Regions from separate parts of the Alteromonas sp. 4NH20-0056 genome, predicted to be linked through region 1. Evidence: predicted binding sites of a transcription regulator. Region 1 holds the regulator's gene; each other region holds the start of a gene.
What was found. The regulator FNR, encoded in region 1, switches genes on or off when oxygen is low (the NO sensors DNR and NnrR bind a similar motif). The targets are predictions, from matches to a motif close to TTGATCTAGATCAA.
Positions count from the first base shown of each region.

Region 2: AC27EZ_RS08615 (OmpW family outer membrane protein) is a predicted target of FNR. The motif match lies at 3,768-3,781, and genes of this name have one in related genera.
Region 3: AC27EZ_RS00920 (DUF3149 domain-containing protein) is a predicted target of FNR. The motif match lies at 1,986-1,999, and genes of this name have one in related genera.

Region 1 is NZ_BAAJLS010000005.1:303,117-308,675, reverse strand. Features, by position in the region: gene AC27EZ_RS11805 (patatin-like phospholipase family protein) at 1-16, opposite strand, end outside; gene ttcA (tRNA 2-thiocytidine(32) synthetase TtcA) at 17-970, opposite strand; gene uspE (universal stress protein UspE) at 1,096-2,022, opposite strand; gene fnr (fumarate/nitrate reduction transcriptional regulator Fnr) at 2,124-2,864, opposite strand; gene AC27EZ_RS11785 (sulfite exporter TauE/SafE family protein) at 2,916-3,575, opposite strand; gene ccoS (cbb3-type cytochrome oxidase assembly protein CcoS) at 3,572-3,778, opposite strand; gene AC27EZ_RS11775 (heavy metal translocating P-type ATPase) at 3,783-5,559, opposite strand, start outside.
Region 2 is NZ_BAAJLS010000004.1:489-6,047, forward strand. Features, by position in the region: gene AC27EZ_RS08595 (gamma carbonic anhydrase family protein) at 29-556, shown strand; gene AC27EZ_RS08600 (hypothetical protein) at 594-1,538, opposite strand; gene aroE (shikimate dehydrogenase) at 1,670-2,491, opposite strand; gene AC27EZ_RS08610 (group II truncated hemoglobin) at 2,490-2,921, shown strand; gene AC27EZ_RS08615 (OmpW family outer membrane protein) at 2,980-3,654, opposite strand; gene hemF (oxygen-dependent coproporphyrinogen oxidase) at 3,817-4,749, opposite strand; gene tsaC (L-threonylcarbamoyladenylate synthase type 1 TsaC) at 4,746-5,330, opposite strand; gene AC27EZ_RS08630 (DNA topoisomerase family protein) at 5,351-5,559, opposite strand, start outside.
Region 3 is NZ_BAAJLS010000001.1:199,418-204,976, reverse strand. Features, by position in the region: gene gshA (glutamate--cysteine ligase) at 1-195, shown strand, start outside; gene AC27EZ_RS00930 (transglycosylase SLT domain-containing protein) at 265-903, shown strand; gene AC27EZ_RS00925 (peptidylprolyl isomerase) at 1,095-1,901, opposite strand; gene AC27EZ_RS00920 (DUF3149 domain-containing protein) at 2,108-2,233, shown strand; gene smrB (endonuclease SmrB) at 2,236-2,832, opposite strand; gene prmB (50S ribosomal protein L3 N(5)-glutamine methyltransferase) at 2,920-3,855, shown strand; gene aroC (chorismate synthase) at 3,865-4,965, shown strand; gene AC27EZ_RS00900 (MFS transporter) at 5,038-5,559, shown strand, end outside.

The sequences.
Region 1 (5,559 bases):
CGAGGCCTATTTTCATTTATTTAGGTTCCATTATATTTACTACTTGAATACTGTCGCTATCAACATCGCTGTCGTCGACTGGCGTGTGGTTAAAAGAGGGAGCGTCAAAGCCAATATCGCCATCTTCTACCGGGCCGTTTTGTGTTGTTATTGCGGAAAAATCATGTAAGTTTTTATCCACCAAGTGAGATGGTGCAACATTTTGGAGGGCGGTAAACATCGACTCTATTCGACCAGGAAAACGTTTATTCCAATCTTGTAACATGTTTTTGATATTTTGACGCTGCAAATTTTCTTGTGAGCCGCACAGGTTGCACGGAATAATAGGGAATTCCGCTATTTGGGAATATTTTGCAATGTCATTTTCAGTACAGTAAGCGAGGGGGCGAATAACAATATGCTCACCGTTGTCACTAACCAATTTAGGTGGCATTGATTTCAATTTACCACCATGAAACATATTCAAAAAGAACGTTTCCAACATGTCGTCTCGGTGATGACCGAGCGCGATTTTAGTTGCACCAAGTTCTTTTGCAGTGCGGTATAAGATACCGCGACGCAGTCTCGAACACAGTGAGCAGGTTGTTTTTCCCTCAGGAATTTTGTCTTTAACGATAGAATAAGTATCTTCTTCGACTATCTTGTATTCAACACCAATGGTGTCTAAATACTCAGGAAGAATATGTTCGGGAAAGCCTGGCTGTTTCTGATCGAGGTTAACCGCAATAATATCAAAATGAATAGGCGCAATTTTCTTTAAATACATAAGGATATCGAGCATGGTGTAGCTGTCTTTTCCCCCTGACAGGCACACCATTACTTTATCGTTATTCTCAATCATTCCAAAATCGCTAACGGCCTTGCCTACATTGCGGCGAAGACGCTTTTGGAGTTTATTGAAACTGTATTTTTGTTTGCTCTTTGCCGAAGGCGTTGTGGCAAGCCCCGCACGTTCTGCGCTTAGATTCATAGTGGTTAAAACTGCTTAATTCAAAACGCCACATTATACAGCAATTATAGCTACAACAAAGCGTGAAGAAATTAACGAGGGGCATAATATGATGTTGTTACAACGGCGCTGTTATTCAACCCATATTACCCCTTCGCGAGAGGGCTAACAAACCCTTCCGGTTTAACGGCGAGTACGTCGCACTGCAGTTTGTCGATAACATGCTCTGCCGTATTGCCAATCAAAGCGGCTGAGAAACCCGTTCTTCCAACCGTACCGATGATCACAAGTTCAGCGTCTTTCTCTTTTGCCAGCTGCGGTATGACTTTTTCTGGCACCCCTTCTTTCACAAAACAACGGGATTCATGAATGCCGTATTTAGTGGCATGTTTTATCATTTCCTCCTGATGATGGTTTTTAACTGCATCGTAGTACTGTTCGGGGTCAAACTCGGGGACTTCTATTGCAATGTTAAGCGGCGTGGACGGAAAGCTATTCACTAAGTTAACGTTACCGCTCAATAATCTCGCGTAATCACCAGCGATGACGGTGATCTTTTCATTTAATTGCGCGTGTTCTTCATCTTCGGTCCCAACATTAATGGCCGCGATTATTTCACCATCCTCCGGCCAATCGTGATCTTTGACAAGTAATACCGGGCACGGGCTTTTTCTTAAGAGGTGCCAATCAGTAGGAGTGAATATAACAGAGACGAGATCGTCATGTTTCTTAGTAGCTTTCACCACTAAATCGATGTTGTTGTCGATAGTGTAATGAATAATGGATTCGTACGAACGGTTACACCATTCAACCACGATATCAACATTAGCGATATTGAGATTCTTAAGGCTATCGGAAAACCATTTGGCGTGATCTGCAGTGACAGCATCGCGCATGGCCTCGCGTTCTTCGGGGCTAAGCATCGTTGTCATGTCATACGACAGGTCGTAAACCACGAGCAAGGCAGTTACTGTTGCCCCGGTTTTTTCTGAAAGTTCTAAAGCACGCTGGAGGGCGGGGTGATCTTCACGTTCTAAGTCGATAACGGCTAGTATGTGCTTGTACTCAATCATAAATTCTCCCACTAGAGCAGTTGGAACATTACTATGATTTAAGTGTAATAGGTATTTCTTAAAATGTTACTTGTTTCAGATCAAGGGACGTTTAATTCTCATTATCCGTTGCACACGATACTTGGGCCGCTCAACACACTTAAGCGGCTATTGATTGAATCGAAGTCGAGAATGCTGATAAGTCTACCATCGACTTTAATTAACCCTTCTTTTTGAAAACGGCTGAGTAAACGGCTAATGGTTTCTATGGTGAGGCCTAGATAGTTACCTATCTCGTTTCTTGTCATAGTGAGGTGAAACTCTCTATGAGAGAAACCGCGTTCTTCAAAACGCTGCGACAAATGATTAATGAAGTAAAGTAAGCGCTCTTCGGCAGTGCGTTTGTTCAACAACATTATCATGTCATGGTCTTGCTTAATTTCAGCACTCATAAAACTCATGATCTGTTGACGTAATTTAGGAAATTGCATCGACATTTCATCAAGTGTCTCATAAGGAAGCTCGCACACCATTGCGGTTTCTAACGCTTGGGTGTAGCTGGGGTGGCGGTTTTCTCTAAGTGCATCAAAACCAATGATGTCACCAGGGAAATGAAAACCAATGACCTGTTCTTCGCCATCTTGATTTGTGACAAAAGATTTAAAGGAGCCCGTTCTAACAGCAAATAATGAAACAAACTTGTCACCAGAATTTATCAGCGCATCGCCTTTATGTAGCGGCTTTTTACGTTCGATAATATCATCGAGAGACTCAATCTCTGTTTTGTTTAACGCAACCGGTAAACATAAATGACTAAAGCTACAATTTTGACAATGTATTGAAAATTGGCTTCCTTGGCTCATAGTTTGCTCCGAATATTACATTCATCTTTTTTTGTGATGTTACTACTTTCGTTAAAAGATTGCTCGATAAATTAATAAAATCGCATACATCAATAACACACACGCAATAAGTTGGCGTGTTACGGCGTGTTTAAACCCACGTACCAGATAATCAACACTATAACTCGCAGCAATCAGTGTTGGTAAGGTTCCAAGCCCAAAAAACAACATAATCAGCGCGCCATCGAGAGGGCCGGATGATGCGAGAGACCATGTAAGTGTTGAATAAACCAACCCACATGGCAGCCAACCCCAGATGAATCCGTAGGGAAGGGCGTGTAGTGGTGTAGCAAAAGGAATAAAGCGTTTAGAATAAGGTTGAATGCGTTTGAATATACCTTGTCCTATCGACTCTAGCGCAGTAAGACCTTTGTACCAATTGCCTAAATACAACGCTAACATAATGAGCATGACGCCACTGAGTACCGAAAGTATGGTTGGTGCGTGGGGAAATGAGCGGGTTAACATACTACCAATTGCGCCGGTTAACGCGCCAGCGATGGTATAACTTATAATTCGGCCCGTATTGTACATAAGCGTAAACGGCAGTGGCGAAGCGTGTGAAGGACTTCCCATACGAAGTGCAACAACAATGCCGCCGCACATCCCGACGCAATGAACACCTCCAGCGAGACCGATAAGGAACGCAGAAAGGAGATTAAAATCTGTCATTGTTGCTCGCTATCTTGTTGAATTTTTTTCCGTTGTTCAGCCAACTTCTTTTCTTCAGGTGGAAGGTCATCGTCAAACAGAATACTGTAGCCTTGTCGGTCTAAGTCTTCAAATTGATTTGATTTTACCGCCCAAAAAAAGATAACAATGGCCAGTGCAACGATGATGATGGCAACCGGAATTAGTACATAAATAATGCTCATGCTGTTATCTCAATAAACGGGTTGAATTAGTCACAACAATTATACTGCTTAGCGACATGCCGACCACCGCCATCCACGGCGACAATAAGCCAGAAACCGCGAACGGAAGAATAATTAGGTTATAGCCAATGGACCACGCAATATTTTGACGTATTTTAACTTTAACACGCTGGGCAACATCCATTAGCAAAGGAACTGACAATAAGCTATCACCCAGCAAAATAACGTCCGCAGCGGTTCTGGCAACATCGGTCGCGTTTCCAACCGCTACGGCAACATCTGCACTGGCCAGTACGGGCGCGTCGTTAATTCCATCGCCCATCATCAGCACGCGTCGTCCATCAGCTTGAAGCTGTTTAACACGTTCGTATTTTCCCGCTGGTGAAAGTCCGCCTTGGGCGATAGACACCGGCAGGTTTGCAGTTAATGCGTCTACGTTACTTTGGGTATCACCACTTAATACGATGAGGTCATTCTTTTTAAGTAAATTGAGCGTGTCAGCTGCGTCTTTTCGCAGTGAGTCGCTAACGAGGAAGGCGGCAATTAATGTATCGCCCGCGCACAAAAATACATTGGCATTAAAAGGGATATGATCGAGGGCGGGGAAGCCGCAGAACGACGCCGTTCCCATAGTAAACTCGGTATTGTTGATGCGCCCAGTAATACCATTACCCGGTGAGACGGCGAATGCCTCTACTGAAAACGCAACTTCACCGTCAAACGCCTTAGCGATAGGGTGCTCAGAGCGAGACTCTAGCGCAGTAGCAAGCTTAATTACTTCGGTTTCATCAACCCCTGTCGCTATCCAGCGTTTGCTTATAGTAAATTTACCTTCGGTTAATGTACCGGTCTTATCTAAGCAAATTGTATTAATGTAGGTAAGCTGCTCTAGCGCATCTGCACGTTTTAACAATACCCCTTGCTTGTTGAGTTTTGCCATTGCACAAGTTAGGGCAGATGGCGTTGCTAAGCCAAGGGCGCAAGGGCAGGTTGCAACAAGCACAGAAATAGTAATCCAAAATGCTTGGTCGCTGCCAACGGCATACCAATAGCCATAGGTGGTAAGTGAAATTAATAATACTGCTGCAACGAAATAACGAGAGAAATTGTCAGCCAGTTGTGCGGCCTTTGGCTTTGATGCCATAGCACTTGCTTGCAGGCGAACAATTTGATTGACCAGCGCATGTTTAAGGGTTTGAGTTACCCGTACGGTCAATACACCGTCTTGGTTGATCGTACCGCCATAGACGTGGCTATCTGTAAATTTATGAATGGGCTCAAATTCGCCAGTCAACATAGACTCGTCAACCGATGCGTTTCCTTCAATCACCGTACCATCAATGGGTATGGTTTCCCCCGCCTTTATTAGCACGATATCGCCAACTGAGAGCTGTTTCGCTAAGCATTGATGGACCTTTCCATCAGCACTAAGCTGTGTTGCCGACACTGGAATGTATTGTGTCATATTTGCAGAAATTTGAGAGGCACGGTGCCGGCTCCTGTGCTCTAGGAAACGACTAAGCAGCAAGAGAAAGATAAACATGCATATCGATTCAAAATACACTTCACCTTGCTCAAGGATCGTAGAACGCAGCCCAGCGAAATATGTACCGAAAATAGCAATGGTAACGGGTACGTCCATATTGACGGTTCGAGCGCTTATCGCTTTTACCGCACCTAAATAAAAGGTGCTGCCGGAATACAACACAACAGGCGTGGTTAGTGTGAGCGCAATCCAATAAAAATATTGCTTGGTTTCATGCTCAATGGCACCGAACCAG
Region 2 (5,559 bases), on a different contig from region 1:
GAATAACGAATAACGAAAAGGTAATACTGTGACACTACGCGAATATAAGTCTATTACTCCTACCCTTGGTGAAAACACCTATATAGATACGTCTTCGGTGATCGTAGGTGATGTTTATCTAGATGATGATAGTAGTATCTGGCCATTGGTGGCCGCACGCGGCGATGTAAATGTAATACGCATCGGTAAGCGAACCAACGTACAGGATGGCACTGTATTACACGTTAGTCGCCCGACATCGACAAACCCAGACGGCTATCCGCTTATTATTGGTGATGATGTAACAGTGGGTCATAAATGTATGTTGCATGGATGTCAGCTAGGTAACCGTATTTTGGTTGGTATGGGCGCTATCATTATGGATGGTGTGGTAGTAGAAGATGACGTGTTTATCGGTGCAGGTACCTTAGTACCGCCAAATAAGCGGTTAGAAAGTGGTTTTCTTTATGTAGGAAACCCGATGCAAAAGAAGAGAACGCTTAGTGACACAGAGATGGCTTTCTTAAAACAGTCCGCTGTTAACTATGTTTTACTAAAAGATGACTACCTGAAGTAAAGTAACAGCATCCATAGTTGGATGCTGTCTCTAAAATTTATTGATCTTCGACTTCACCAATATCGGGATCGGTTATATCGGTTACCGTTATAATTCCGCGTCGAAGATTCCAAGATAATCCAAGATTGAGTCCAGCGAGCCAATTACTCAAGCCGACTTGGTTGCTACCATTATATGCATAGGTATTTCCAAGAACAGCTTCAAGATTAGGTACGCCATTTTCTATTGGTATTTCAAGCACAACGACGCCATCATCAATAATTGAAATTGCTGTAACCTCTGCTGTCACTCCTTTCGCGCCATTGTAGGTCAAGCTCACAGCGACAGTGAGATAGTTGTCACCTTTTAAATATACTGTTGCTTGATTTGACGAAGACTGCGATATTGATACCGAGGCAGAAATTGCACCGGTTAGTGCCTTTGAAATTTGAGCTTGTAACATCGTTGACAAATTAACGGTTACATCTACTTTTCTAAGTTCAGCAGCTCTTTGAAGTTTAGATGAGATTGCACTATTTATTTGGTAGATAGACTGACCCAACTCAGAGAGACTCTGAGAGCCGCTCCACACATCACTCAGTATGTATACTGGTCTCCCGTTGACGACGCTTAATTCCATAGATACTTCGCCAAGTACACTACCAAGTGGATCAGTACTAAACCCTATAAATTCCGCAGCAGCTATTGTAACCTCATCTGGCAGCGTAGATAATTTTCGCGCTCCAATAGCATACATTCCGGGGAATTCAAGACCACCAGCATCTACAACAGTCACCTCATAATGATAACTCTTACCTTTGAAGACATCTAACACGATTACATCGGCAGGCTCACCTTTTGCTACACTAATAGCATGACTTCTCAAAGCAGAATCTGAACAGGATGAAACACTTTCACAAACTGTCACTGTTGTTGAAGCAAGAGAATTACCCGAGCTCACTAAAAGACCAGCGGTTAGAAAAAAGGAGGGGATTAACTTCATAACTTCCTTGTTTAAACGTTTTTTATAAACTCATAATGACTAATGAAAGAAGGCAAAATAAATAATACGCTCACCATCACTGAAAAAAGTTATCAAATTCGGGGGGGGGGAGTAAGTTAAATTTGCTTAAACTATTCAACCGCTTTTTTTAAATATTCGATGACGTGTTTGGTATGAGGGCGTTTTCCCGTCCATATATAAAACGCTTCGGCCGCTTGCTCGACCAGCATGCCTAAGCCATCTATTTGCGTTTCAACACCTAGCGTAGCCGCATCTCGCATAAAGCGCGTAGGGGAGTTTTTATAAACCATGTCGTAAACCACGTCACAGTTATCTAAAACACCGTCTTGCAAACTACACGGTAATTCGTTATTCAAGCTGGCGGCAGTTGAGTTAATAATGATGTGGGGCTTAACCGTTGCTATGTCAGCAAGCGACACCACATGCACTTTAGCGTTTGAAGCAGCATTGGCCACTTCTTCTGCTTTCGCTTTCGTTCTATTTGCTATAGTCAGTGAAGCAGCCCCTGCTTCTAATAACGGAGAAATCACACCACGCGCTGCACCGCCGGCTCCGATAAGCAACACGTGCCTGCCGTTTATCTCAACACCGCTATTTAGTAAATCGTTTACCAGCCCGATACCATCTGTGTTGTATCCAAGCACGTCACCGTTATCACCTTTCATTAGTGTATTAACAGCCTGCGCATCTTTAGCAGCTTGGTCATCAACTTTTGCTAGGTTAAATGCATCAAGCTTAAACGGCATGGTGACGTTGCAACCCACCGCGTCTTTCTGCGCTAAAAACACGTTTGCTGCATCAATGAAACCATCTTCTGGCGCAAGTATCTTCTCATAAGAAATACTCTCTCCAACTTGATCAGCAAACATTTTATGAATAGTTGGTGATAAACTCTGGGCAATAGGATTTCCGAATACAGCGAATTTTTTCATGGGAATACGAAACTTCTTTAAATCGAAACGAATAAGCGACAATAAGGTCGATCAGACTACACCATATTTTCGAATAGGTGGAGAAGAGAAAGTGCGAGAATTATCGAATCGTTTTTATGACATTATGGAAACCGATAGTGTTGCAGACGAACTTTATGCGATGCACCCTCAGCCGCTTACTCGCATTCGTCACGTGTTCTTTTTATATTTAAGCTTGTGGCTGGGTGGACCTGATAACTATCAACGGGAGTTTGGCCACCCGCGTTTACGCGCTAGACATTTGCCTTTTACCGTTACACCAGAACTGAAAGCGCAGTGGATGTACTGTATGCGTAAAGCCATGCATCAAACCGTTGATGATTTTACGTTGGCACAGCAATTACTTTCGTCGCTAGACCAACTAGCTGAACACATGGTGAACACAAAATAAAAACGCGCCGGTGATTTAGGCGCGTTTATCATATATGTAGTGTTAACTTACAAGCAGCTTAGTAGGTGTAGCCAATAGAGAGTGTATATACCCATGGGTCTATTTCGATGCTGTTAACGCTGCCGCTTGCTTCACCCACGTTAAACGACGCTTCTGTATCTATATCAATAAACCGCACAGACGCATTAACGTGCCAGTCTGTATCAATTTTATAATCCATACCTACTTGTGCAGATAAACCAAAAGAGTTATCGAGCGATAAATTACTGAGGCCAGCCTCTTTGTTAGCAGACGTAAATTCTTCATCAAAGATAAACGTATAGTTAATCCCTGCACCAATATATGGCTGGAAGGCTGAACTTGCATCGTTAAAGTAGTAGTTTGCAGTTAATGTCGGCGGCAAATGCGTTACTTCACCAAGCTTAGTGCCAGTATCTAATGGGTCGTTTACTGAAAAATTAACATCATGCTTAAACGGCGTTGCGGCAAGTAATTCAATATTGATATTGTCGGTAACAAAGTAAGCAACGTTAATCCCTAACTGGGTATTACTATCAATAGTAAGCGCGACACCTAAATCATTCCCACCTGCAATAATGTTAGACGTAGATTCGTCAGGGGTAACTGTTGTGAAACCGCCACGGACAATGATGTCGCCCTGCTGGTGTGCTGTCGCGAATGGCGCTGCTAGTGCAAGAGAAAGGCAAAGTGCTGAGAGTGCTTGTTTACGCATAGTGTGTCTCTTCTGTGTTTAAATAAGATGACGTCACTGTAATACGTTTACGAATAATTCTATTGATCCAGCGCAAAGGTCATTTGCACTGGGGAATCCAATAGGATAGAGGGTTGATATGGATCAAGATTACGGGCTGCAAAGGCATTGCAGCCCAACACATTACCAGTCGGTTGGCTTCAGCCAATCAATAAGTTTTGCCTCTGCGCTACCTGGCGCAGGAGTATAACAATACTCCCATCGGGCTAGTGGTGGCATCGACATTAATATCGATTCGGTTCTACCACCGGTTTGAAGCCCAAATAAGGTGCCTCGGTCAAAAACAAGATTAAACTCAACATAACGTCCACGACGATATAATTGAAAGTCTCGCTCGCGCTCAGTAAACGCCATCGCTTTTCTGCGTTCGACAATGGGAATATAAGCATCTAGGTAACCGTTACCGACCGCTTGCATAAAAGCAAATGACTGCTCAAAACCAAGTTCGTTTAGGTCGTCAAAGAATAACCCGCCTACGCCTCGCGTTTCGTCGCGGTGCTTAAGATAAAAATACTCGTCACACCAGGCTTTGTATTTTGGATATACATTCTCGCCAAACGGAGCGCATAGTTTCTTAGCCGTATCATGCCAATGCATCACATCGTCTTTAAACGGATAAAATGGCGTTAAGTCGAAGCCGCCACCAAACCACCAAATAGGCGCTTCACCTTCTTTCTCCGCAATAAAGAAACGTACATTAGCATGAGAAGTAGGAATATAGGGGTTGTGTGGATGGATAACCAATGACACACCCATTGCCTGAAAGTTTCTACCTGCAAGCTCTGGGCGATTGGCCGTCGCTGACGCAGGCATTTGGCTGCCAAAAACGTGCGAGAAATTCACCCCACCTTGTTCAATAACGGCGCCGTTTTTGATAACGCGAGAGCGGCCACCACCACCTTCTTCACGTACCCAAGAATCTTCAACAAACTGCCCTTTGCCATCAGCTAATTCTAACGTTTGACAGATGTTGTCTTGTAAGCCGAGCAAATAGCTTTTTACTAACGCTATAACTTCAGCAGCATTTTTGCCATCTAATTGTAACGACTGAGTCATGCGCGTATTACCTCTCCAGTATCGCCGTCTCTAATAATACTCGGTTTGTCTAACCCTCCGATATCACCCTCGACATACACTACGGAATCAGCAAACACCGTTTTAGCTTCATCAATGCTGCGTGTCGGAGGCTCACCCGCTAAGTTTGCACTGGTAGAAACAATCGGCCTACCGAGTTTTTCACATAACGCTTTAGCGACAGGATGATTAGTGACCCTAACTGCTATTTTCGGATGAGAGCCCGATAACCAGGCAGGTGTATTTTTCGATTTAGGCAGCAACCATGTATTAGGCCCAGGCCAACTGGAAAAGATATCAGTACGCTTATGTTGTAGTACTGCGTCATCATTTACATAGGGTAAAAGCTGAGAATAATTGGCTGCAATCAGGATTACCCCTTTCTCAATAGATCTTTGTTTTATCTCTAATAGCTTGCGCACTGCAGCTTCATTATCAGGATCGCACCCTATGCCCATTACCGCCTCGGTGGGATACACCAGTAGCTCGCCATTTTCAAACGCGCTGATAATTGGATCAACGTTATCTTCTCGCCCTTCATGAGCGTTATTTGTGGTGTTCATTTTAGTACGTTAACTCTCGTTTACTCGCAATACCCGCATAAAGGTTGAGGGCAGCATGCGCGTCCTTTTCTATCAATCATGACAGCCCACCCGCATTCTGGGCAGCTTTTATTTATTGGCGTGAAATTTAACACATAACGACATTGGGGATAGTGATTGCACGCAAAAAACTGTTTACCGTATTTATTTGTGCGTGAAATAAGCTGCCCTTTTTCACACTTTGGGCAAA
Region 3 (5,559 bases), on a different contig from region 1:
GGGTTAGAACTTGCTGAGCACTATCAATCACAAATGAAGAGTGTGGAATATCGGTACACTACTGCCAATGAATTCGCGGATGCAGCACAGCGCTCTTTACAAGCCCAGCAAGACATTGAAACAGCTGATACCAAGGACTTCGACACGTTTATAAAAACGTATTTCTCTGAGCCTCCGGCAAAAAAAAATGCCTAACATAATGTTAGGCATAGAAGGGGTTCCAGGGAAACACACATTTTACTAGAACTATATGTAAGACACCGTATGAATCAAAAGTTCAAAAAATTGTTTATTTTTTTATCAAGTTTGGTCGTCCTGTTTCCGCTATTCATCTCAGGGTGTGCAACCACGCCGCCTAAAAATAGCAGCAATTTGTGTGAAATATTTTACGAAAAAGAGGACTGGTATGACGCAGCAGCCGATGCCAGAGATAAGTGGGGCGTTCCGATACATGTACCCATGGCCATGATGTATCAGGAAAGTTCATTTAGACATGATGCATTACCGCCACGAGATTACGTGTTTTTTGGTCTCGTACCGTGGGGGCGCGTAAGCTCTGCGTATGGATACTCACAGGCCAAAACCCCCACGTGGGAAGATTACATGCGTGAAACTGATAACAGTGGCGCTGACCGCGATGACTTCGACGATGCTATCGATTTTATGGGCTGGTTTATCTATAAAACCCAAAAAGTAAATGGTATTTCAAAATGGGATGCTTACGCGCAATATCTTAACTATCACGAAGGATGGGGCGGCTATAAGCGACGTTCGTACGATAGAAAGCCATGGTTAAAAAAGGTAGCGGCTAAAGTTAAGGCCCGATCCCTTCGTTATGCTAATCAGCTAAAAACATGCGAAGAAGACCTTCAAAAAGGCTGGTTCATGAAGTTGTTTACTTAACATGAACTTGAGATAAAAAAAGGGAGTAGACGATTGTCTACTCCCTTAGCGACGCTAAACCAAGACCGAATTTCGCTCAACGTCGAACAGGCAGGAACAACTTTATTGCAAATGAGAATTATTTGCAATAACTATTTTGCTTTATTTCGATTCATTTTTTTCTGTGAGCAATATTTCGGTCTACACACCTACTACCGGCGTGATAGTTTTGTTTTTCGTGAAGACAAACGTCTACCCACACTGATTAAACCAAGGCCTAACAGAAACAGCACGTTTATCGCGCCACCGCCACTGCTGCCTGTCGAAGGCTGTGTAGGAGGTTGAGCATCTATTAAGGTATTGGGCGTAGGATTCAAATCAGGGTTTGTAACCGTTGCACTGTCAATAACAACAATATCAGTAATAATCACTACGTTGTCGTCATCTGGTACAACACCGTTGCCGGCATCTGCTGCGGAGTAATCTCGAAGTGGTATTTCTTCAAAAGGTGCGCCGAAGTTGAATCGTGGTAGGTCTGCGATACGCTCGACTACCTCCATTCCGTCTCCGATCACTTGGCCGAAAACACTAAAGCCACCATTTTGAACATCTAGATTCGCGGAGTTATCGCCCAGATTTACAAAAAATTGAGAGGTTGCGCTGTCAGGGTTCCCTCCTATTTTTGCCATGGCAATCGTACCGCGAACGTTTGAGAGTTCGGGCTCGTTACTTACCGCTAAGCCTGTGTTGATGGGCTCTGGAGGAAAAGCACCGTTATAAGCAAACCCGCCCATTTGTATCACAAAGTTAGTTGCACTGCGGTGAACCGTATTATTGGCATACGCACCTGAATTCACATACTCCAAAAAATTCTCAACCGTTTGAGGTGTCGCTTCGTCGAATAGGTTTACCTGAAAGTCACCTTCTACAGTGCGTACTTCGACTACTGTGGCGTACGTTGATGTCGAGAGCGTTGCGATGCAAAGCAGTAATGCCGCTTTATAGTTATGTCGGTTCAAGCTTTTATACCTTCGAAAATAAAAGAAAAAGGATATCCCACGAGTAAATTGAAAGCTAGCCTATGTTGTAACTGTCCAGAGTTATTGATTCAGATCAATGTACAGCACACAGACGCTATAGCGCATGAAGAGAGTTGATCTAGATCATAGCTGTCATCACACCGTTATTTAAAATACGTATATAGATTTTAATGAGGAGCATGATTATGTTTTGGACTATGTTAAAAGATCCTGTGGTATGGGGCTCACTGTTTGGTATTTTTATTATCGTTGCGATGATGGGGTATTACACTTACCTGTTTATGCACAACAGCGCAGACCTAGAGAAGTAGCATTATTGTTTGTCAAAAGGTGAGGGCACGTCGACAAGTACAAGAAGTGCCGCCTGTCCTCCATATTCTAATGGTGCTTGATGAAAGGCATTGACGCTAGGATGCTGAACGAGGTAATGCGGTAATGCGTTTTTCAACACACCTTGACCAAATCCATGCATTATTGACACACAATGTATCGACTCTTTCTTAGCGGCATAAAGTAGCGCTGAAATTTCCTGCTTTGCTAACTCTCGCGTTAAACCATGTAAATCGAGCATGAGTTCGGGAGAGTAGTCGCCCCGTCGAAGTTGCTTCAATACATGTGTTGGCACACCGTCTCGACAATAGCGCACCGGGCCTTCATTTGGCAGTGCGGCTTGATACATATCGGAAAACGTAAACGTCGCAGACACTTGCTTGCTTCGCGTTAGCCCGCTCGATGCTGCTTTATGCTTCTTTTTATTCAGTTCGACACGTTTATTGGGGAGAACTTTGTCTTGAACAAGTGGCTTTACCCCTTTCATCGCATCAGCAAACGAGAAGCGCTCTTCCTGTATCTCAGGTTCACTCGTGCTTCGCGTTTTCATGGCTTTTAGTTCTTTTTTAAATGCTTTCATTCTTAACCGATATGCAAATTAACGTGGGCGCAGAGGCATTCTTTGGGTATGATACCAGTTTTATAATTCTCGATGTACCCAAACCCCATGACGGACAAATTTTATCTAGAAGAAGCGATTGAAGACCTTCAATCATTACGCGACATGATTCGTTGGGCAACCAGCCGTTTTAACGATGCGGGTCTTTATTTTGGTCATGGTACCGATAACGCTTGGGATGAAAGCATCAGTTTGGTTATGCAGGCGCTTCATCTTTCTCACCCTATCCTTGAACACGTTGGTGAGAGCTTACTTGACGCCAAACTGACTAAAAGTGAACGAGAGAAAGTCGCCGAACTTGTACTTAAACGCGTTCAAACACGAATGCCACTTCCGTATATTACAAATGAAGCATGGTTTTGTGGTATGCCGTTTTATGTTGATGAAAGGGTGCTGATCCCTCGCTCTCCATTCGCAGAGCTAATTCAAAACGAGTTTGCTCCTTTCGTAAATGAAGCGCCAGCTCACATTTTGGATATGTGTACCGGCGGCGGATGTATCGCTATTGCCCTCGCACATGCCTACCCAGACGCACAAGTCGATGCCGTTGATATTAGTACCGATGCATTGGAAGTGGCCGATATTAACATTCAAGAACATCAATTAAGTCATCGCGTATACCCTATACATTCTGACCTTTTCACTAATTTAAAAGGCCAGCGGTACGATCTAATTGTGTCAAATCCTCCTTATGTCGATGCGGAAGATATGGCGGATTTACCTGATGAATATCATCACGAACCTGAGCTTGCATTGGCAGCAGGGGATGATGGCTTAATCTTAGTAGAAACCATGCTTCGTGAGGCTCCGAATTACCTAAGTGACGAAGGGTGGTTATTTGTCGAAGTGGGAAACAGCGAAGTGCATATGGAAACAAGGTTTCCAGCGTTAGCAGTAACATGGCTGAGCTTTGAAAATGGCGGCCAAGGTATTTTTGCTGTGAACAAAGCCACGTTAGTAGAATATTTTACCAGTAAGGAATAGCAATACATTATGTCTGGCAATAGCTTCGGAAAACTTTTTACGGTAACTACGTTTGGTGAGAGCCATGGTATAGCCATTGGTGGTGTGGTCGATGGATGCCCTCCGGGCTTAACATTAAGCGCGTCTGATTTGCAGGGCGACTTAGATAGACGCAAACCTGGCACCTCACGTTATACAACCGCGCGTCGCGAAGATGATGAAGTACAGATATTGTCTGGCGTGTTTGAAGGGAAAACGACAGGAACAAGCATTGGTTTGCTTATTAAGAATAAAGACCAGCGCAGCCAAGACTACTCCAATATTGCAGACAGATTTCGTCCCGGGCATGCAGATTACACGTATGACCAAAAATACGGTGTGCGAGACTATCGTGGCGGTGGCCGCTCGTCTGCGCGTGAAACCGCTATTCGTGTTGCAGCAGGCGGTATTGCAAAGAAATACCTAAAAGAAACACATGGAATAGAAGTCCTCGGCTATTTATCTGAACTTGGGCCAATAAAAGCAGAAAACATTGACCATGCAATTACTAACACGAACCCCTTCTTTTGCCCTGATGAGAGCAAACTTGAAGCACTCGATGAATACATGCGCGATCTGAAAAAGTCAGGTGACAGCATCGGTGCGAAAGTGTCAGTGGTGGTGAAGAATATGCCGGTTGGCCTCGGTGAACCCGTATTTGACAGGTTAGATGCTGACATTGCACATGCCATGATGGGAATTAACGCGGTCAAAGGTGTTGAGCTTGGAGACGGCTTTGATGTCATTAACCAAAAAGGCAGTGAGCATAGAGACACGCTCAGCCCTGACGGCTTTATGACAAACCATGCTGGTGGTGTCTTAGGAGGGATTTCTACCGGCCAAGACTTGATTTGTCACATGGCGCTAAAGCCAACCTCTAGCATATCAGTGCCAGGCAAAACCATAAACACGCAAGGCGAAGAAATAGAGATCGTAACAAAAGGGCGCCATGACCCATGTGTCGGTATTCGCGCAGTACCTATCGCAGAAGCAATGATGGCCATCGTTTTGATGGATCACTTACTGCGCCACAGAGCACAGAACGCCAATGTATCATCAGCTACGCCGCTGATCCCAGGTCACGTAGACTAACGTCAAATAACCATCTAATAATGAATGCCACTGCTTATCAAGCAGTGGCTTTTTTGCATACGGAGCTGTGCGTTGTCACTAAACACGAATAAATCACTTTTCATTCTAGCCATTACGTACTGGCTTTACTTCGGTCAGCTGGGTGTTTTAGTCCCGTATCTCGGCATTTTCTTAGATGGTCGCGGTTTTTCTTCCGCTGAAATCGGTGAGTTGTTTGCCGTTATTACACTAGCCCGTATCTTGGGGCCGGGGATGTGGGCCAGTATTGCAGACAAGAGTGGGAACGCTGTTGGTGTGTTACGTCTGGGCACCTTACTTACTGTACTCACATTCAGTTCAGTCTTCTTTTTTGACAGCTTTTGGGGGCTTACCCTGTCGTTTGGTTTAATGATGATGTTTTGGACAGCAGTCTTACCTCAATTAGAGGTGATCACTATGCAGTCGGTCAAAAACACGGCGTTTAATTATGGTCAAATAAGGCTTTGGGGAAGTGTTGGTTTCATTTGTTTAACGGTTGGAGTTGGCAAAGCATTAGACTATTACCCAACAGACACGCCTATTTATGTCAGTGTTGGTGTGTTGGCACTACTGTTT